DNA from 3 places in the Streptomyces sp. NBC_00576 genome. Region 2 is predicted to be linked to each of the others. Evidence: riboswitches for the same ligand, from Rfam matches in the RefSeq annotation. Region 2 holds a riboswitch; each other region holds the start of a gene.
What was found. Region 2 has a riboswitch for cyclic di-AMP ahead of OG734_RS17970 (transglycosylase family protein). Riboswitches for the same ligand answer to the same signal wherever they lie in the genome.

Region 1: it holds a riboswitch for cyclic di-AMP, as region 2 does, so the genes downstream of both, OG734_RS41735 (C40 family peptidase) here and OG734_RS17970 (transglycosylase family protein) in region 2, are expected to answer to the same signal.
Region 3: it holds a riboswitch for cyclic di-AMP, as region 2 does, so the genes downstream of both, OG734_RS16695 (C40 family peptidase) here and OG734_RS17970 (transglycosylase family protein) in region 2, are expected to answer to the same signal.

The regions. Positions count from the first base shown of each region.
Region 1 is NZ_CP107780.1:9,536,193-9,542,851, reverse strand. It holds gene OG734_RS41750 (hypothetical protein) at 82-438, shown strand; gene OG734_RS41745 (ATP-dependent Clp protease proteolytic subunit) at 585-1,229, shown strand; gene OG734_RS41740 (hypothetical protein) at 1,237-1,545, shown strand; cyclic di-AMP (ydaO/yuaA leader) riboswitch at 1,907-2,109, shown strand; gene OG734_RS41735 (C40 family peptidase) at 2,113-2,586, shown strand; partial or broken gene OG734_RS41730 (LysE family transporter) at 2,630-2,951, opposite strand; partial or broken gene OG734_RS41725 (LysR family transcriptional regulator) at 2,979-3,242, shown strand; gene OG734_RS41720 (ATP-binding protein) at 3,381-3,860, opposite strand; gene OG734_RS41715 (helix-turn-helix domain-containing protein) at 4,073-4,930, shown strand; gene OG734_RS41710 (DUF397 domain-containing protein) at 4,940-5,164, shown strand; gene OG734_RS41705 (8-amino-7-oxononanoate synthase) at 5,235-6,362, opposite strand; gene bioB (biotin synthase BioB) at 6,554-6,659, shown strand, end outside.
Region 2 is NZ_CP107780.1:4,238,672-4,245,330, forward strand. It holds gene OG734_RS17955 (DUF501 domain-containing protein) at 1-282, opposite strand, end outside; gene OG734_RS17960 (FtsB family cell division protein) at 376-849, opposite strand; gene eno (phosphopyruvate hydratase) at 977-2,257, opposite strand; gene OG734_RS17970 (transglycosylase family protein) at 2,640-3,389, opposite strand; cyclic di-AMP (ydaO/yuaA leader) riboswitch at 3,393-3,564, opposite strand; gene OG734_RS17975 (transglycosylase family protein) at 3,749-4,807, opposite strand; gene OG734_RS17980 (cytochrome P450 family protein) at 4,970-6,277, opposite strand; gene OG734_RS17985 (nucleoside triphosphate pyrophosphohydrolase) at 6,448-6,659, opposite strand, start outside.
Region 3 is NZ_CP107780.1:3,949,516-3,956,174, forward strand. It holds gene OG734_RS16685 (M23 family metallopeptidase) at 1-211, shown strand, start outside; gene pcrA (DNA helicase PcrA) at 326-2,869, opposite strand; cyclic di-AMP (ydaO/yuaA leader) riboswitch at 3,255-3,428, shown strand; gene OG734_RS16695 (C40 family peptidase) at 3,437-4,633, shown strand; gene OG734_RS16700 (hypothetical protein) at 4,661-5,014, opposite strand; gene OG734_RS16705 (C40 family peptidase) at 5,511-6,638, shown strand; gene OG734_RS16710 (response regulator transcription factor) at 6,655-6,659, opposite strand, start outside.

The DNA.
Region 1 (6,659 bases), 5.3 Mb from region 2:
AAACGATTCGTCCCTACGCTCAAAAAGCGCGCACATGACAAGCGTGGATGACGAATGTGCACGAGAACCAGGAGGGGCAACGTGTCCAGGATTTCCAGACGTTCACTGCTCGGATACTCGGGTTCGGCTGCGGCGGGGGCCGTCCTTGTCGCCGGCGAGCAGACGCAGGCCGCCGCAGCCACGGAGGCGACGGAGGCCACGACCGCGGCGGCTTCCGAGGCGGCTGTGACCTTCCCGAACGGCGCCGAGTTCCATGCCGGCGCCTCCCTCGACCTCGATTCGAGCCTCCAGCTCACCTTCAGCCTCCAGATTCAGACCGACGCGCAGCACATGATCACTCCGATCATGATCGCGGATGCCCTCAACGAGATCGCTGCCTCCCGCGGCTGGCCGGCACTCACCTTCTACGGCAGACCGGCCGAGGCCCCGCTCACCTGACTTCGGCCCGAGGCGACAGCGAAAACCCCGTGGAACGAGCTGCTCCACGGGGTTTTCGCTGTCAGCGAGCACCCCGCCGAAGTCCTCGCGTCGCACTCTGTACGTCCTGTACATTTTTTACGGAAGCCACCGAGGAGGCGCGCGCCATGAACGACATCGACGACCCGTCAGCCCGCTACGTCCTGCCCGAGTTCACCGAACGCACCAGCACCGGGAGCCGGACACTGGATCCGTACTCGAAGCTCCTGGAGGAGCGGATCGTCTTTCTCGGGACGCCGGTCGACGACATCTCGGCGAACGACGTGATGGCACAGCTCATGCATCTCGAATACCTGGCGCCCGACCGCGACATCTCGCTGTACATCAACTCCCCCGGCGGCTCGTTCAGCGCGATGACGGCGATCTACGACACGATGCAGTTCGTCACCTGCGACGTGGAGACGATCTGCCTGGGCCAGGCGGCCTCCGCGGCGGCCGTGCTGCTGGCCGCGGGTACGCCGGGCAAGCGCAGCGCGCTGCCGGGGGCCCGGGTGATGATCCACCAGCCCTCACTGTCCGAGCCGGTCCACGGGCAGGTGAGCGATCTCGCCATTCAGGCCCTGGAGTTGGGCCGGGTCCGTAGCCTGCTGGAAGAGCTGCTCGTACGGCACACCGGCCAGAGCCCGGAGCAGGTCGCCGCGGATATCGAGCGGGACAAGATCCTGGACGCGCAAGCCGCTCTGGAATACGGGCTGGTGGACCGGATCGTGCCCAGCCGCAAGTCCTCGCACCCCACCCCCGGCACGAGGTGAGCCGCCGATGCTTCCGCCCGAACTGCCTCCGTTGCCCGCCCTGACTCGCGCGGAGGGCGAGCTGATCGACCGTTACCTCGAAGTGGCCGATCTGCTCGGCCGTATCAACCCGGCCTACCACGGGGACACGTACCGCGGGCTGCGGGCCGCACAGGCACTGGTCGCCAAGGCGGTGGCGTTGCGGGACGCGCTGGAGCTGATGCATCAGCGGGGCGAGACGGAGGTGCACGCGGATACGCTGGCGCGTGCGCTGCGCGTCCTCGACGGGGAGCGCCGCACGGCGCGTGTCACCGTTCCGCGTGAGCCCGCCAGTTGACGCATCCGGCCCGCGGGCCCGTATCGGGCGGGCCGACGTGTCCCGGCGACGGGCTTGTCCGGAACAGACCGGGAAGTGACTGGAAGCCGCCCCCCGTTCGGAGTAGTCGCAGGTCCCCCAAAGGGGCCATACGGGTGGCGCAAGGCGTGTAGTTCGCAGCCGGAATCGGGACGCTCCAGCGCTGGTCCAAGGGTGCGCGACCCCCTCGAAAGTCCTTCGGAAGTACGGGTGTCCACCCGAATGGGTCAGCGGTGAGTAACGCCACAAAGCCCCGATTCCATTGGGATTTTCCTACTTCCATGAGCCAAGATCCCTTCCTGACGACAAGCCCCCGCCACAAGAGGCGGGGCGATCCGGGCGGACGCCGAATCCTGCCGCCGCCCGGATGACCGGTCGACAGATGTGCATCGGCAGGAGTGGAGGACCCAAGCACGACGGGTCGCCGGAACGGTCACGCCATGACCGGGCCGAGCAGCCCTTGGGGTGAAGCCGCGTCAGCGGCCGGGCAACTTCGCCAGCCCGAATCCGACAGGTCATCCTTCACAGGCGGCTGACGAAGGGTTTCGCATGTCTGCGCTCAATCGTGTCCCGTCGATGATGAGCAGGGCCGGGACGGCCTCCGCTCTCACCCTCGCCGCCGTGGGCGGCAGCCTGGTGCTCCCAGGCGTCGTGACCGACGCCGCGGCAATCACACCGCCGACGAAGGCACTTCAGATCGCGGCCTCCAAGAAGGGCTCCCCGTACAAGTACGGCGCGGCGGGACCGAAGAAGTTCGACTGCTCCGGTCTTACGCAGTATTCGTTCAAGAAGGCGGGCAAGTCCCTGCCGCGTACGGCGGCGGCCCAGTACAACAAGACCAAGCACATCTCCGCAAAGAGCCGCAAAAGCGGAGACCTGGTCTTCTTCCACTCGGGCTCGAACGTCTACCACGTGGGCATCTACGCCGGAAAGGGAAAGATCTGGCACTCCCCGAAGACCGGGGACGTCGTGAAGCTCCAGAAGATCTGGACGAAGAGCGTCTGGTACGGCCGGGTCAGCTGACCTGCCCGGGGCGGGGCCGCCTGGAGCGGCCGCCCCGCCCCGGGGCCCCGCGCCGACGCAGCGACCACAGCGTCCGCGCCCCGAGGTACAACACATAGGCCCGCCCCGCAGTTGCAGTGCGCGGAAGAGCGCGGGCACCGCCGTGAGCACGGCGGCGACACCGGCGACACCGGAGACGGCCAGCACGGTGTGCACAAGCAGCCCGCCGCTGACCCCCAGCGCGCACACGACCCCGGCTCGGCGGGAGACGAGGGCGTTGCGCACGACGACGGTGAAGGCGGCGCCCGGCGTGGCGACCATGCCCGCGGCGCGACCCCGGTGAAGGCGACTGGATACGCATTAAGCAGTTGTTGAGTCTCAGCCATGGCCCACTGGCCCCTGGGAACCGCAGGATGTACGACCCCACGCGGGCCGCCGAGTGTCTCGGCTGCACGCCGTCCGCGCTCTCGCAGCAACTCGCGAAGCTGTCGCGGGAAACGAGCGCCGCGCTGCTCGTACGGCATCACCGGGGCGCCCGGCTCACACCGGCGGGCGAGCTGTTGGTGGTGCGGGCCCGCCGGGTGCTGGGCGAGCTGGACCGGACCCGGCACGAACTGGCCCGGCTCACCGGTCTGTCGGGCGGCGCACTGTGTCTCGGCACGTTCCGGGCGGCCGGCGACCTCCGGCGGACGATCTCGGTCGTCCGCCGCACCGACGAGACCGCGCCCGTGGCCGACGCGTTCCGCGCCCTGCTGCGGGGCGCGTTCGGGCGTGCGCACAGCAGCGGCACCGGCAGCGGGACATGGCGCCGACCGTTACGGCTCCTGCTGGCCCGCCGCTGTCACCGGGGGCCTGCCCGGGGCCGCCGGGGCCGCCGGGGCCGTCCAGGGAAGTTCGATCGACACCGTCTTGCCACCCTCTCGGGTGGGCCGGACGCGCAGTTTGCCGCCCGACTCGGCGGTCAGCCAGCGGATGATGACCATCCCTCGGCCGTTGTCCTGCTGGACGGCGGCGGGCAGTCGCTTGGGGAAGCGCGGGTGACTGTCGGTCACTCCGATGCGCAGGTTCTCGTCACGGTCGAGGGCGATGTCCACCGTGAAGGTGGGCGACAACCCGAAGGTGTGCTGTACGGCGTTGGTGGCGAGTTCCGAGACGATCAGGCGGATGGTGTCGGCGGCTTCGGTGTCACCCGGCAGGCCCCATTCCGCCAGCACATCGGCCACATATGCGCGGGCGGCGGAGACCGAGGCGGGATCGCTCGGCAGAGTGACGGATGCTTCCAGGTGGTCTGCCATGGCGAGGTCGTCCCTTTCCCACGGAACCGGAGCCCGACACGGAGCGGCTGGTTCGAGTACGGTCCCGGACTGGTGCTTCGCGCCAGACTGCCATTCCCACGCCGGTCACGGGACGCGATCCACCAAGATATGCATATATCTGTCGCTCAAAGCGGTGAACTCTGCGACCCCAGAGCGTATTTGGGTGGCTCATTAGGAGTAAGGAGTGGCCCATGCAGTACGGTCCCGCGGTGCGCCGCCGAAAACTGGGTGGCGAACTGCGCGCGCTGCGCGCCAGGGCCGGCCTCACGAGCGGTGAGGCGGCCCGCCTGGTGGGCTGGCACCAGTCGAAGGTGAGCCGGATCGAGACCGGCGCGAGCGGGGTGAAACCGGCGGACGTACGGTTACTTCTGGACGCGTACCAGGTCCCGGACGGCGAGTCGCGCGAACTGCTGCTCGTACTGGCGGGCGGTGACGAAGGCGGCCGGCACCACTGGTGGCACGCCTACCGTGGCGTACTGCCGCCCACCTACCGGGACTTCATCAGCCTGGAGTCGCAGGCCAGCACGATGCGCACCCTGGAGACCTCGGTGGTCCCGGGGCTGTTGCAGACCCCGGAGTACGCCCGGGCGATGACCCGGGCCGCCGTGGACGGCCTGGAGGAAACCCGGCTCGACGCCCTGGTCGAGGTACGCCTGGCCAGGCAGGACGTGTTGCGTTCGGATCCGCCGCTGGCACTGAGCGCGGTCCTCGACGAGGCGGTGCTGCGCCGTGAAGTGGGCGGTCCCGAGGTGATGACGCGTCAGTTGGGGCGCCTGGTGGAAGCGGCCCGGCTGCCCCAAGTGCAACTCCAGATCCTGCCGTTCGCCGCAGGGGCATACATCGGCATCACAGGCCCTTTCGTTATCTTCTCCTTTCCGAGCACTTCTGACTTGGATGTGGTTGTTCTCGACCAGATGATGAGTAGCCTCTACCTCGAACGGAAAGAAGACCTCCAGGCCTACAGCGAGGCCTTCGACACCCTTCAGATCCACGCCCTTTCGCCCGAGGATTCGTTGGATTTCATCGCCGGTCTGAATCACGGCGTGTAAGGAGGCACCATGTCCGTACTGCCTCGGAACGTACCGTCCGTCGTCGAACCGCCCGGTGTGCAATGGCTGCGCAGCAGCTACAGCACCGGCGCGAACAACTGTGTGGAGACGGCCCGTCCGGACACCGGAGTCCGGGCCGGACTGCTCGCCGTACGCGACTCCAAGAACGCGGCGGGGCCCGCCCTGCTCTTCTCCCCCGAGAGCTGGGAGGGATTCCTCACCGCGTTCCGGTGATCGCCCTACGACGCACGGCCGCGGTCCGCCGACTCATGGTCGCGTGTCACTGATCAACCGCACCAAGGACTTACGGTCGGTTCTCGCCGATCACCTGTACCGCCCGTGCGATCTGTTCCTCGGCCAGGTCCGCGCGGGCGGTCAGCCGCAGCCGGGACACTCCGTCGGGCACGGACGGCGGGCGGAAGCAGCCCACGCCCACTCCTGCGGCCCGGCAGTCGGCCGCCCAGCGCACGGCCCCCTCCGGGGACGGCGCGCGCACGGAGACGACGGCCGCGTCCGGCCGTACCGCCGCCAGCCCCTCCGCGGTCAGCCGGGTGTGCAGCTCACGCGCCACCGCACGCGCCCGTGCGGCCCGTTCGGGCTCGCGGCGCAGCAGGGTGAGGGCCGCGAGGGCCGCGCCCGCCGCAGCGGGGGCGAGGCCGGTGTCGAAGATGAAGGTACGGGCCGCGTTGACGAGGTGCTCGATCACCCGAGCGGGTCCCAGCACGGCGCCCCCCTGGCTGCCGAGCGACTTGGACAGCGTGACCGTCACGACGACGTCCGGCGCGCCCGCCAGCCCGGCCGCGAACGCCGACCCTTGCCCGCCCTCGCCCAGAACCCCCAGCCCGTGCGCGTCGTCGACCACCATCCCCGCGCCGAACTCCCGGCAGGCGGCGGCGAGTTCGGTCAGCGGTGCCGCGTCCCCGTCGACCGAGAAGACGGTGTCGGACACGGCCACGGCGGGCCCGGTGTGCGTGCCGAGCGCCTTGCGGACGGCGTCCGGATCGACGTGCCCGACGACCTGGGTCGTGCCCCGGGCGAGGCGGCAGCCGTCGATCAGCGAGGCATGGTTGCCCGCGTCCGAGACGACGAGGGAGCCGTGCGGTGCGAGCGCGGTGACCGCGGCGAGGTTGGCCGCGTAGCCGGAGGAGAAGACGAGAGCCGCCTCGAACCCGCAGAAGTCGGCCAGTTCGCGTTCGAGTTCCGTGTGCAGTTCGGTGGTGCCGGTGACGAGCCGCGAGCCGGTGGCACCGCCACCCCAGCGCCGGGCGGCCCGGGCCGCGCCCTCGGTGACCTCGGGGTGTCGGGCCAGGCCCAGATAGTCGTTGCTGGCGAGGTCGAGGAGCGGGGAGTCGGCGGGGCGGGGGCGCAGGGTCCGTACGAGTCCGGCGCGACGGCGCGCTTCGGCCTGCTCGTCGATCCAGCCGAACGCCATGGTTCCTCCGGGGCAGCACGGGAACGCACTCCCGGAACAGATGCCCGGGCAGCGACACGTTTGTAGGCAGTGGACAGACCCTAGCGGGACCCCCCGCTACCCAGGATGTGGCAATACCCACACGTCGAAGCACCTCTCTTGTACGAACTCTCCTTTCCCTCGGCCCGTCGGATACGTCAGGATCGGCTTCCATGGACCTGCTGACGACGCTGGTGGACAAGGGACTGCGGCGCGAGTTGCCGACCCGTGAAGAGGCGCTGGCCGTGCTGGCCACCTCCGACGACGATCTCCTCGATG
Region 2 (6,659 bases):
CGGGTCCGTCGACAGACGTTCCGTCATCTCCTTCATCACGCCGTTCGCCTCCAGCGTGCCGATCGCCGAGGCGGCGCGCGGGCACGTCAGGTAGTACGTCGTGGGGAAGGGCGTGCCGTCCGGCAGCCGCGGAGCCGTTTCCACGACGTCCGGCTGCCCGCAGGGACAGCGGTGCGCGATCGCGCGCAACCCGCGCGGCGGGCGGCCCAGCTGCTGCTGGAAAGCCTCGACGTCCGCGTCGGTCGGCTCGGTGCGCGGGGTGGGAGGCGGGGGCGTTTCCATACCTGTCTTTCTGTTCCGTTCACTGGTCGGCGGCGTGGCCTGACCGGACTCGTCCGACTGACCGGACTCATCCGACTGACCGGGCCGGTCGAACTAACCGAACTGATCGGCCTTGTCCACGCCGTCCCAGACGTTCGCGTACCAGGGGCGGTCGGCCGCGCCCAGGTCGGCGCGCGACTGCTTCGCCGCGTCCGGGTCGATCACGACGTACCCGGTCTCGCCCGGCATCACATAGTGCAGCCGCTGCCGGATCTGCTGCTCCGCGTACGCGTCGTCCTGCCAGCGTGCCTTCAGGTCGCGGAGATACTCGACCCGTCGGCTGGCCTGGTCGCGTTCACGTTCCGTCTCGGCGATGTCGGCGCGCTGGGAGACGTACTGCCTTATGGGATAGGCGAGGGCCACGATCAACGTGCAGAGGACCAGGGCGAGCAGGGCCGCCCGGCCGGTCAGGCGGGAGCGGCGGGCCTGGCGCTTGGTCTGGGAACGATAGACGCGGGCCGCCGTCTGCTCGCCGAGCAGCTTGATCCTCGTCGCGGTGGAGAACCGGTCCCGGTCCTTCACGGCCATGTTCCCCGCCTCCCCTGGCGTCTGCGCTTGTACGCGCGCATGTGCGTACGTCCCCGCACACGGTACGGGACCGGGTACGGGGACGTACGTACGACGCTGCCTAAGCCACTACAGCCACTACGGCTGCTCAGCCCTTGAAGCGGGGGAAGGCGCTGCGCCCGGCGTACACCGCCGCGTCGTCGAGGATCTCCTCGATGCGCAGCAGCTGGTTGTACTTGGCGACGCGGTCCGAGCGGGCCGGGGCGCCGGTCTTGATCTGGCCGCAGTTCACGGCGACGGCGAGGTCGGCGATGGTGACGTCCTCGGTCTCGCCGGAGCGGTGGGACATCATGCACTTGAAGCCGTTGCGCTGGGCCATCTCGACGGCGTCCAGGGTCTCGGTCAGCGAGCCGATCTGGTTGACCTTGACGAGCAGGGCGTTGGCCGAACCCTCCTCGATGCCACGGGCGAGGCGCTCCGGGTTGGTGACGAAGAGGTCGTCGCCGACGATCTGGACCTTGTCGCCCAGCTTGTCGGTGATGGTCTTCCAGCCGTCCCAGTCGTCCTCGTACAGCGGGTCCTCGATGGAGATGAGCGGGTACGCGGAGACGAGCTCCTCGTAGTACTCGGTCATCTCGGCGGCCGTGCGGGACTTGCCCTCGAACTCGTACTTGCCGTCCTTGTAGAACTCGGACGCGGCGACGTCGAGCGCGAGCCCGATCTGCTCGCCGGGCACGTAACCGGCCTGCTTGATGGCCTCGATGATGAGGTCGAGCGCGGCGCGGTTGGACTCCAGGTTCGGCGCGAAGCCGCCCTCGTCGCCGAGACCGGTGGACAGGCCCTTGGTCTTCAGCACCTTCTTGAGGGTGTGGTAGATCTCGGCACCCCAGCGCAGCGCCTCGGAGAAGGACTCCGCGCCGATCGGGGCGATCATGAACTCCTGGATGTCGACGTTGGAGTCCGCGTGGGATCCGCCGTTGAGGATGTTCATCATCGGAACGGGCAGCAGGTGCGCGTTCGGGCCGCCGAGGTAGCGGAAGAGGGGGAGGTCGCTGGCCTCGGAGGCGGCGTGGGCGACGGCGAGGGAGACGCCGAGGATGGCGTTGGCGCCGAGGGAGCCCTTGTTGTCGGTGGCGTCCAGGTCGAACATGGCCTGGTCGATCAGGCGCTGCTCGGTGGCGTCGTAGCCGACGAGCTCCGGGCCGATCTGCTCGATGACGGCGAGGACGGCCTTCTCGACACCCTTGCCGAGGTAGCGGTTGGGGTCACCGTCGCGCAGCTCGATGGCCTCGAAGGCTCCGGTGGAGGCGCCGGACGGGACGGCGGCACGACCGGTGCTGCCGTCATCGAGGCCGACCTCGACCTCGACGGTGGGGTTGCCTCGCGAGTCGAGGATTTCCCGGGCTACGACGACGTCGATGGACGGCACGAGCATCTCCTTATGGAATGTGACGCGGGTACGCGGGGCTGCTGGGCCTCGCGAGTACGGGGCCGCGGCGGCTCCGCGATGATGAGCCTAACCGGCTCCGGGGGATCAGCCAGCCGTCCGACCACCCCATGGACGGAACATGGACGGAACCCAGGGTAAACATTGTTCCCCATGGGAACAAAAAGCCCCGCCCCGGTGCGTACGGGGGAGAACGCACCGGGGCGGGGAGCCCGTGGGGGACGGGGGTGGCCCTCACGAGGCCCTCACAATGGAGGGCACGGATGTGAGAGCGCTGTGGTTCACCTTCGAGCCGACTGTTTCTCGTACTGTCTGGGGGAGGCGTCGGCGGGCAGGTGACCGGGATCAGCGTGGTTCAGCTGTGTCAGCTGAGGTGCAGCTGCTGGCCCGGGAAGATGAAGTCGGCGTCGTCGATGATGTCCTTGTTGAGCTCGAAGAGCTTCACCCAGCCACCCTTGACGTCGTGCGCCTCGGCGATCGCGCTGAGGCTGTCGCCCGTGACGACCTTGTACTCGCCGTCGCCCTTCTTGACCTTCTTGCCGGTCGGGGTGGTGACGGTCTTCTTCGCGGCCGGCCGCTCCTGCGAGCGGGAGGCCTGCTGGTTGTCGGTGGAGCGGGTGGCGGTCTCGCTGGAGCCACTGGAACTGCTTGAGTCACTGGAGCTGCTGGAGCTGCTGGAGCTGCTGGACGAGTTGTCACTCGTACCCGCACCCGTGCTGCTGCTCGCACCGCCGTCGTAGGAGGCGCCGGACAGGCCCGTACCGCAGACCGGCCAGGCACCCTTGCCCTGGCCCGCGAGGACCTTCTCGGCGATGGTTATCTGCTGCGACTTGGAGGCCTGGTCGGCGGTGGAGGCGTACGCCGTGCCGCCGTACGCGGCCCAGGTCGAGGCGGAGAACTGCAGGCCGCCGTAGTAGCCGTTGCCGGTGTTGATGGCCCAGTTGCCGCCGGACTCGCACTGGGCGACCGTGTCCCACTCGGCGGAGGTGGCGGCGGAGGCGGAGCCGACCGCCAGCAGCGGAGCGGCGACGGCGGCACCGGTCACGCCGGCGATGGCGACGACGCGGGTGGCCTTGGACGGACGACGGTGCTTGCCCTTGCCGGAAAACAGCATGAAACATCCCCTCACCGACGCCTGCGAGGTGAGCTGTCGGGTTCGGGCCGGTTGAGTTGCCCGGCCGTACGCCCCTGTCGGGCGGCGTACGGCTTCACCCCAAGCCGCTCCGGACAAGTGCCCGGTGCGGCGCCTACCTTGGGTCCCCCGCTCCTGCCTACGGCGCTTGATAGCGACGACTGTTCCCGTACGGCCGTTGGCAGGATTCGGCGTTGCGACCGGCGGGGCCCACTGTGGCGGGCGATGACGACCGTAAACAGCTGATCCTCTGAAATACAAAGACGATCAGGGCTTCTGAGATCTATCTCTCACCGCATCCATAACGGACATTCAGCACGAAAGCGTGACGCGAACTCCGGCTACTTTTGCCCTAGTTCCTCACCGACAACAAGGGTCTGACCGGGGATGATGAGGTCCGGGTCCGTGCCGACGGAATGCTCGTTCTCGGCGAAGAGCCCCGACCATCCGTCCGCGAGGCCGAGGGAGCCGGCGATGCCCCACAGGGTGTCCCCGGCCCGGACGGTGTACGAGCCCTCGGCGTCACCACGGTGACGGCCGGTGCCGCTGGAGGTTCCGGTGTCGGTGCCACCGACCTCATTTCCAGCACTCTGACCGGAGTTGCCCTGCTCTTCACCCTTTGTCGCACCTATGGGCGAACTGTCACTTTCCTGCGAGTCATCCGTGCCGGGCGACGAGGAGGAAGGAGACGGCGAGGCGACAGATCCGGCGGAGTCGACGGAGTCGGTCGTCGCCGCGACGGACGGCGACGGGGACTGAGAGGACCCGGAGGACTTGCCCGAGACCGAGGAGTCGGCGGAGGACGCGGAGTCGGTGGAGTCGGTGGAGGGGGACGCCGGGGGCGTGGGCGACGCCGAAGAGGAAGAAGAGGAGTCGGCGCCGGAGCCGGAGCCCGAACCCGAACCCGAACCCAAGCCCAGGCCCAAACCGGAGCCGGAGCCGGAGCCCGACTCCGAGGCCGAGCCCGACCCCGAGGCCGAAGAGCCACCCTCGACCACGCCGGTGTCGACGTTGGCCGAGCCGGCGTCCTTGCCGAGTCCGGACAGCAGCGCGCAGGCCTCCCAGGCCCCGGCCCCCTGGTCGGCGAGTACCTTCTCGCCGACGGCGATCTGCTGCGAACGGCTGGCCTGGTCGGCGCTCGGGGCGTAGGCAAGGCCGCCGTACTTCTCCCAGTCCGCCTGGGTCAACTGGAGCCCGCCGTAGTACCCGTTGCCGCTGTTGGCACTCCAGGCGCTGCCGCTCTCACACTCCGCGACCCGGTCCCAGGTGGTACCGCTGGCCGCACTCGCACCGGATGCGGCGAGCAGCGGAATGGCGATGGCGGAGCCGGTCACGCCGGCCGCGACCAGTAGAGCCGGGGCCTGACGGGGGCGACGGTGACGACCGTTCCCGGAGAGCATGCGGTTGCCTTTCGCGAGACAGCGGGGGCCAGTGCGACGGATGACGCAGGGCATCGCACTAGTGCACGAACCTATCGACTGACGATCACTTGTCACAAGTTCATGCCGCACAGATCACGTGAAGATCACATTGTTGAGGGAGCGTCACCTTGCCGTGATCTTCTACGTCGCCACTGGCCGGGTATGCCCGGATTCGCGAACCGGTGTGAACTCGACCGGCAGGGTGCGCAGTCCACGCATGATGAGCCCGCCCCGCCATCTCAACTCGGTCGGGTCTGCAGCGAGTTGCAGGTCGGGGAGGCGGGTGAGGAGGGTGGCCAGCGCGCTGCGTCCCTCCAGCCGGGCGAGCGGGGCGCCGAGGCAGTAGTGGATGCCGTGGCCGTATCCGAGGTGCTGGTTGTCCCGGCGGCCGAGGTCGAGGGTGTCCGGGTCGGCGAACCGGGCCGGGTCCCGGTCCGCGGCGGCGAGTACGACGAGGACGGGATCGCCGGCCGCGATGTCCTGCCCGCCGATGCTGAGCGGCCGGGTGGCGAAGCGCCAGGTGGCCAACTCGACGGGACCGTCGTAGCGCAGGAGTTCCTCGATGCCGGTTTCGAGGAGGGAGGAGTCCTTGACGGCGAGGGAAGCCTGGAGGCGGGCGCGTTGCTCGGGGTGGGTGAGGAGGGCGTAGAGGCCATTGCCGACCAAGTTCACGGTCGTCTCAAAACCAGCAAAAAGTAGGATAAAAGCCATGGCGGCGGCTTCGTTCTCGGTGAGGTGCTCGCCCTCGTCGGAGGCGCGGATGAGCCCGGAGATGAGGTCCTCGCCGGGTTCGGGTACGTCGGACAGCGCCTCGCGCTTGCGGTGGATCAGCTCGGCGAGATAGCCGCGCATCTTCTTGACGGACCGAGCGACCCCACCCCGGGGCCCTCCCCCGTGCCGGATCATCATCCCGGCCCAGTCCCGGAAGTCGTCCTGGTCCTCGCGGGGTACGCCCAGCAGGTCGCAGATCGCGTAGATGGGCAGGGGGAACGCGAACTCGTGGATGAGATCGGCGGAGCCGCGCGCCGCGAACTGGTCGATCAGGTGATCGGTGAGTTCCTGGACGCGGGGCGCGAACTCGGCGACCCGGCGCGGCGTGAACGCCTTGGCGACGAGCCTGCGGAGCCTGGTGTGGTCCGGCGGATCGATGTTGAGCAGATGGGTCATCAACTCGGCCTTGCGCTCACCGGGGATACCGGTCTTGCCCTTGGCGTGCGCGGGCTCGTCGTGATGGTCCGAGTTCTTGGAGAGCCGCGGATCGGCGAGGGCCTGCTTGGCGTCGCTGTAACGGGTGACCAGCCAGGCCTCGACGCCACTGGGCAACTTCGTCCGGTGCACGGGCGCGTGCTCACGGAGCCAGGCGTAGGCGGGGTAGGGGTCGGTGGCGAATTCCCAGGTGAAGAGTTCGGGGGCGGGCGGTGGGTTCGTGGAGGAGGGCTGGTTGGTCACTCGGTGACGGTATCGGGAGGGTCGGGGACTTTCGTCCATGGCCCAGCAGCCGCCCGGACGCCCGGCCGACCGGCCGCCGACGGAGCGGCGCACTCGAATCCACCGATCAGGCCGATCAGGAAGTCAGACGTGCGCGTCCCCATACGCCTCGAACTCGGCTCAGCGCACCGTCATCTCTCCTCAGCCGCCTCCGCCACCCCCTCCCTCACCCGCACCGCATCCCGATAGGCCCGCGCGGCAACCCGCAGCGCCGCCTCCGGGTCCACGCCCTCCGCCTCCGCCCGTACCGCCATCTCCAGCAGCTCGTACCCGACGCCCTCGCCCTGCGGCAGCGGGACGTCCAGGCCCGCTGTGTGCACGCGGGACGCCAGTTTCGCGGCCA
Region 3 (6,659 bases), 290 kb from region 2:
CGACAAGGACGGCACGGAGACGTGGTACTGCCACCTCTCCAGCTACCAGGTCTCGTCCGGTACGACGGTGAAGGCCGGCGATCCCATCGCGTACTCCGGGAACTCCGGCAACTCGACCGGCCCGCACCTGCACTTCGAGGTACGGCCCGCCGGCGGCTCGGCGATCGACCCGCTCCCCTGGCTGCGCAGCCACGGCCTCGACCCGACGTAACCCGCAAGCGCAACCGGCCGGTATCGCGCCCCGCAGGGGCGCTCAGGGGCGCGGGGAACTGCGCGACCAGCCACAGCGGGCCCGCAGCTCCTGCACCGCCTGTCCAGCGAAGCGCTAAAGCTTTTCCACCGGCGCGTACCGCAGCAGCAGCCGCTTCGGCTTCTCCTCGCCGAAGTCGACCGTCGCCTCGGCGTTCGAGCCCGTGCCCTTGACGCCCACCACGGTGCCCAGACCGAACTGGTCGTGCGTGACCCTGTCCCCCACGGCCAGCGCGACGACCGGCTTCTCGGCACCGCCCCGGCGCGTGGCGAAGCCGGACGCGCCCGCGCCCGCGGAGCGCGAACGCGAGGACGCCAACGACGAAAACGACGACGCCACCCCGGAGGCCGGACCTGAGGACGTCGCCGGAGCCATCGCACCCGTGCGCTTCCACTCCAGATGGGCCGCCGGGATCTCCTCCAGGAAACGCGAAGGCGGGTTGTACGAGGGCTGCCCCCACGCGCTGCGCAGCGACGACCGCGTCAGGTACAGCCGTTCACGCGCGCGCGTGATGCCGACGTACGCGAGCCGCCGTTCCTCCTCCAGCTCCTTCGCCTGGCCGAGGGCGCGCATGTGCGGGAAGACGCCGTCCTCCATGCCGGTCAGGAACACCACGGGAAACTCAAGGCCCTTGGCGGTGTGCAGGGTCATCAGGGTGATGACGCCGGAACCGTCGTCGTCCTCGTCGGGGATCTGGTCGGAGTCGGCTACCAGGGCGACCCGCTCCAGGAACGCGGCGAGCCCGGCCGGGGCCGGCGCCTCGCCCTCCGCGGGCTGCTCGGTCTCCCCCGCCTCCGCGGCCGCTCCTGACTCCTGCTCGAACTCCAGGGCCACCGCGGCGAGTTCCTGGAGGTTCTCGATCCGGGTCTCGTCCTGCGGGTCGGTCGACGCCTGCAACTCGGCGAGGTAGCCCGTGCGTTCGAGGACCGCTTCCAGTACGGTCGCCGGGCCCGCGCCCGACTCCACGATCGTCCTCAGGTCCTCCATCAGTGTGTTGAACCGCTTGACGGCGTTGGCCGACCGCGAAGCCATTCCGTACGCCTCGTCCACGCGCTTCAGCGCCTGCGCGAAGCTGATCTTCTCGCGCTGGGACAGCGCGTCGATCATCGCCTCCGCGCGGTCGCCGATGCCGCGCTTGGGCACGTTGAGGATGCGGCGCAGCGGCACCGAGTCCTCCGGGTTGGCGAGGACACGCAGGTAGGCCAGGACGTCCCGGACCTCCTTGCGCTCGTAGAAGCGGACGCCGCCGACGACCTTGTAGGGCAGGCCGACGCGGATGAAGATCTCCTCGAAGACACGGGACTGGGCGTTCGTCCGGTAGAAGATTGCGACGTCGCCCGCTTTCGCGTTGCCCGCGTCCGTCAGCCGGTCTATCTCGTCGGCGACGAACTGCGCCTCGTCGTGCTCCGTGTCGGCGACATAGCCGGTGATGCGCGCGCCCGCGCCCGCGTTGGTCCACAGGTTCTTGGGGCGGCGGGACTCGTTGCGCTCGATGACCGCGTTGGCTGCGCTCAGGATCGTCTGCGTGGAGCGGTAGTTCTGTTCGAGCAGGATCGTCGTCGCGTCCGCGTAGTCCTCCTCGAACTGGAGGATGTTACGGATCGTCGCGCCCCGGAAGGCGTAGATCGACTGGTCGGCGTCGCCCACGACGCACAGCTCGGCCGGGCGCAGGTCGTGCTCGCTCGGCGGTACGTCCACCGGGTGCTCGGCGGTGCCGACGAGTTCCCGTACGAGCGCGTACTGGGCGTGGTTGGTGTCCTGGTACTCGTCGACGAGGACGTGCCGGAAGCGGCGGCGGTAGTGCTCGGCGACGTCCGGGAAGGCGCGCAGCAGGTTGACCGTCGTCATGATCAGGTCGTCGAAGTCGAGCGCGTTGGCCTCACGCAGCCGCGACTGGTACATCGCGTACGCCTGGGCGAGGGTCTTCTCGAAACCGTCGCTCGCCTGAGCGGCGAAGTCTTCCTCGTCGATCAGCTCGTTCTTCAGGTTGGAGATCTTCGCGCTGAAGGACTTGGGAGGGAAGCGCTTGGGGTCCAGGTCCAGATCGCGGCAGACGAGCGCCATCAGCCGCTTGCTGTCGGCGGCGTCGTAGATGGAGAAGGAAGAGGTGAAGCCGAGCCTCTTGCTCTCCCGCCGGAGAATCCGCACGCACGCGCTGTGGAACGTCATCACCCACATCGCGTTCGCGCGCGGGCCGACGAGTTGCTCGACGCGCTCCTTCATCTCACCGGCGGCCTTGTTGGTGAAGGTGATCGCGAGGATCTGGCCGGGATGGACGCCCCGCTCGCCCAGCAGATACGCGATGCGGTGCGTGAGCACACGCGTCTTGCCGGAGCCGGCGCCCGCCACGATGAGCAGGGGGGTGTCAGCGTGCACGACGGCCGCGCGCTGGTTCTCGTTCAGCCCGTCCAGGAGTGCGGCCGGGTCCACCACGGGACGCGGGGCGCCGTCGCGGTAGTACGCGTCCCGGTCCGGCGGCGCGTCGAACTTCCCGCCGAACAGGTCGTCCGGAACGGACTCCGGCACATGCTCGTCCTCGGGCGGTGGCGGGGGTTCCTCCTCGCGGGCCCGAGGGCCCTGGAGGTCCGCCAGGAAGCTGTCGTCAAAGAGGCTGCTCATCGCTCTCCGAGTTTAGGCTCCCCCACTGACAACCGGCCGCCACCCCGAAAACATCCGCCGAATATCGGCCGAGACCGTGAAAGGACGGCCCTCCGCCGGGCGGGACGTCGATCAGGACGTTGCCGACCACGTCCGCATTCCTGCTGCCGCACCTCTGTCCGGATGGCCACGCCTGTCCGGACAGCGGACCCCGGATCAGACCCGGGCTTCGCAAATCATCAGAATTCATCACACACTCTTCTTAGCCGACTCCACAGAGCCATGTTTAGGGCCGAGGTCACAAAAACGTATCGGGCATAGCGGTCATCAACCTTCACAGAAGCCTCACCCGTTGGTTAGCGTGCCTTAAGGCCGCTCGACCCCAACCGGCGAACGTCGCCGGGCCGCGCGGCCTCCGCCGAGTCCGATCGTGCCGCCATGTGCGGCAGGAGCCGGGGACCCACCGAAACTTGGGGTGAATCGGTCCGACTGCCCTCCAGGGCAAGGACCGTAGGGCAACCCTTCCGAACCACCCGCCCGAACCCGACAGCTAACCCGGTAGGCGGAACGTGGAAGGAGTCGCCTCCCTTGGCGTCGTCGCACCGCAAGTCGCGTCCTACGGGAACGCGCGTAGCAGGCATACGGACCCCCGCCTTCGCCACGGCGGCCCTGACCTCCGTAGCCCTGCTGTCCCAGACCGCCAACGCCGCGCCCACGGCACCCTCCACACCCCCGGCTCCCTCGTCCGACGACAAGCCGAGCATGGAGGAGGTCGAGGCGAAGGTCGGCGACCTGTACCGCCAGGCCGAGTCGGCCACCGACAAGTACAACGCCGCCAAGGAGAAGACCTCCAAGCAGCGGGGGCGTGTCGACGCCCTGATGGACGACGTGGCCCAGCGCACCCAGAAACTCAATGACGCGCGCGAGGAGCTGGGTTCCTTCGCCGCGGCCCAGTACCGCACCGGATCCGCCGCTCCGGACACGGCGACGTTCCTGCTCGCGGACGACCCGCAGGACTACTTCGACCAGAACCAGCTGATGGACCGTCTGACCGCCCGCCAGAAGGACGCGGTCGACGACTACGTCACGCAGCAGGCCGAGACGACACAGAAGCGCCAGGAGGCCACCGTGAGCCTCGAGTCGCTCACGGAGTCCCAGGACGAGCTGCAGACGACCAAGACCGCCGTCCAGACGAAGCTCGTGCAGGCCCGCCAGTTGCTCTCCCGCCTCACCGCCGAGGAGAAGCTGCGCCTCGCGGCGATCGAACGGGAGAAGCAGGCGGAGGCCCGCCGTCAGGCACAGGAACTCGCCCGGCAGCAGCAGGCGGCGGAGCAGCGCCGGCAGGAAGCGGCAGCAGCAGCGGCGCAGCCGACGGGCGGCAGCTCCGCGGACACCTCGACGACGACGGTCCCCGACTCCTCGTACGCCACCAAGGCCGAGAAGGCCCTGGCCTTCGCACGCGCACAGGTCGGCAAACCGTACGTCTGGGGCGCGACCGGCCCCGACTCGTACGACTGTTCGAGTCTCACGCAGGCCGCCTGGCGGGCCGCCGGAGTCACCCTCCCGCGCACCACCTACGACCAGGTGAACGCAGGCACGACGGTCTCCCTCTCCGACATCCAGCCCGGTGACCTGGTCTTCTTCTACGAAGACATCAGCCACGTCGGCCTTTACATCGGCAACGGCATGATGATCCACGCCCCGAAGCCGGGTGCGTACGTCCGCGAGGAATCGATCTTCTACGACGGTGAGTCCACGATCCACAGCGTGGTGCGCCCGGCCTGAAGCACGGAGGCGGGAGGTTCGACCGGGTCAGGTCCAGAGCACGGCGATGAAGATGTTCGCCGTGGTGAACAGACCCACCAGACCGAACAGCCGCTTGTCCACGCTCTCGTCGTCCCGCTTCACATAGACGAGGCCGAGGATCACGATCAGCAGGGCCAGCTTCACGCCGATCTTGACGTTGTTGACCGTCTGGTCGTCGGCCTGGTTGAGGCCCACCAGGGCGACACCGGTGACCAGCATGGTGAACGCACCGTGGAGCATCGCCGGCACGAAGCGGGCCGTGCCCTGCCCCATCGCCTTCATCTGGGTGAGAAACCCGCCCAGGAGCGAGGCGATGCCAATGATGTGCAGGCCGACGAAGAGATGGATGAGTACGTCCATGAGCCCGGAGCCTAGTCAGAGGCACCCACGCCGCATGACACCGGGATGGGCGCACGGCGTTCGCCAGGCGTTCAGCGTTCGTCGTTCGTCGTTCGCGAGGCGCTCGGAGATCTCGCATATATGCACCCCATAGCACCCTGTCACCCCCACGTGCCCCGCAAATCTCTCCTTCGGTCAGCCCTCTGCGCGAAGGCGGCGACGCCGGACCTGGATCACGGTCGTATGCGGTCACCCGGCGGTCGGCTCACGCCAGTTCCGTACATGGCGTTACCCCCACGACAGACCACGTTTAGCGTCCTCCACCAGGTGGCCGGCTCCCCACCGTCGCCCGGGCCAGGGGCGGCAGTCGGACACCACCGCCGAGAAAGTCCGGCGGCGGACCGCTCCCCCTGTGCGGACCGTCGCCGGACGCGCAACCGCCCTCCTGGGTCCGCTTCCCAGGCAGCCGTCCGGCGGTCGTCGTAGTGGCGGTCGTACGAAAGGACGTGACGCCCCGGTGGCAGCGCACCGCAAGCCCCGACAGCGCTCGCTCAACGGCCATACGGCCCGCACCGCCGCGACGATCGCCCTCGCGGGCGCGGCGACGGCGACCGGCTTCGACGGTGTCGGTTACGCCGAGCCACAGCTGACACCGGCGCAGGTCGAAGCCAAGGTGAACAAGCTGTACGAGGAGGCGGAGGTCGCCACCGAGAAGTACAACGGCTCGAAGGAGAAGGCCCAGCGAGCGGAGCGACGGCTGGAGAACCTGCGGGACGAGGCGGCGCGCAGGGAGGAGCGACTCAACTCCGCGCGGGAGGCACTGGGTTCGACGGCCGCGGCACAGTACCGCTCCGGCGGGCTCGACCCCGCACTGCAACTCGCCCTCTCCGACGACCCCGACGGCTATCTGGACGGCGCCGCGTTCGCCGAACGGGCGGGCAGCAGACAGGCGTCGAACGTGGCCGGCGTACGCAAACAACTGCGGGAGATCGAGCAGCTCCGTGGAGCCGCCCACGTCGAACTGACCACCCTCAAATCTCGTCAGGCCGAACTGAACCGCCACAAGAAGACCGTGACGGGCAAGCTGGGCGAGGCCCGCCAACTACTGGCCCGCCTCAGCGCGGAGGAACGCGCCCGGCTCACGGCGGACGGCAGAAGTGGTGGCGCGGGCTGGGGCGGTGGGCATGCGTCACGGTCGTCGGGGAGTGTGCGGGAGGAACTGGGGGCAGCTGGAGCCGCCGACGCCCCCGGGATGTCCGGCGCTGCCGGGACCTCCGGCGTGGCACAGGCACCCAACTCGCGTGCGGCGGCGGCTGTTTCCTACGCCTACCAGAAGCTCGGCAGCCCCTACGTGTGGGGCGCCACCGGCCCGGACGCTTTCGACTGCTCGGGCCTCATGCAGGCCGCTTACCGCAACGCGGGAATCTCCCTGCCCCGCACCACGTACGCCCAGATCAACGCCGGCCAGCGTGTCTCACAGTCCGAACTCCTCCCTGGCGACCTGGTGTTCTTCTACTCGGGCATCAGTCATGTGGGCATCTACGTGGGGCGCGGCCAGATGATCCACGCCCCTAACCCTTCGGCACCGGTACGGGTGGCGCCTCTGGACGAGATGCCGTTCGCGGGCGCCACGAGGGTGGCATGAGGCCAGGCGGGCCTACCTAGA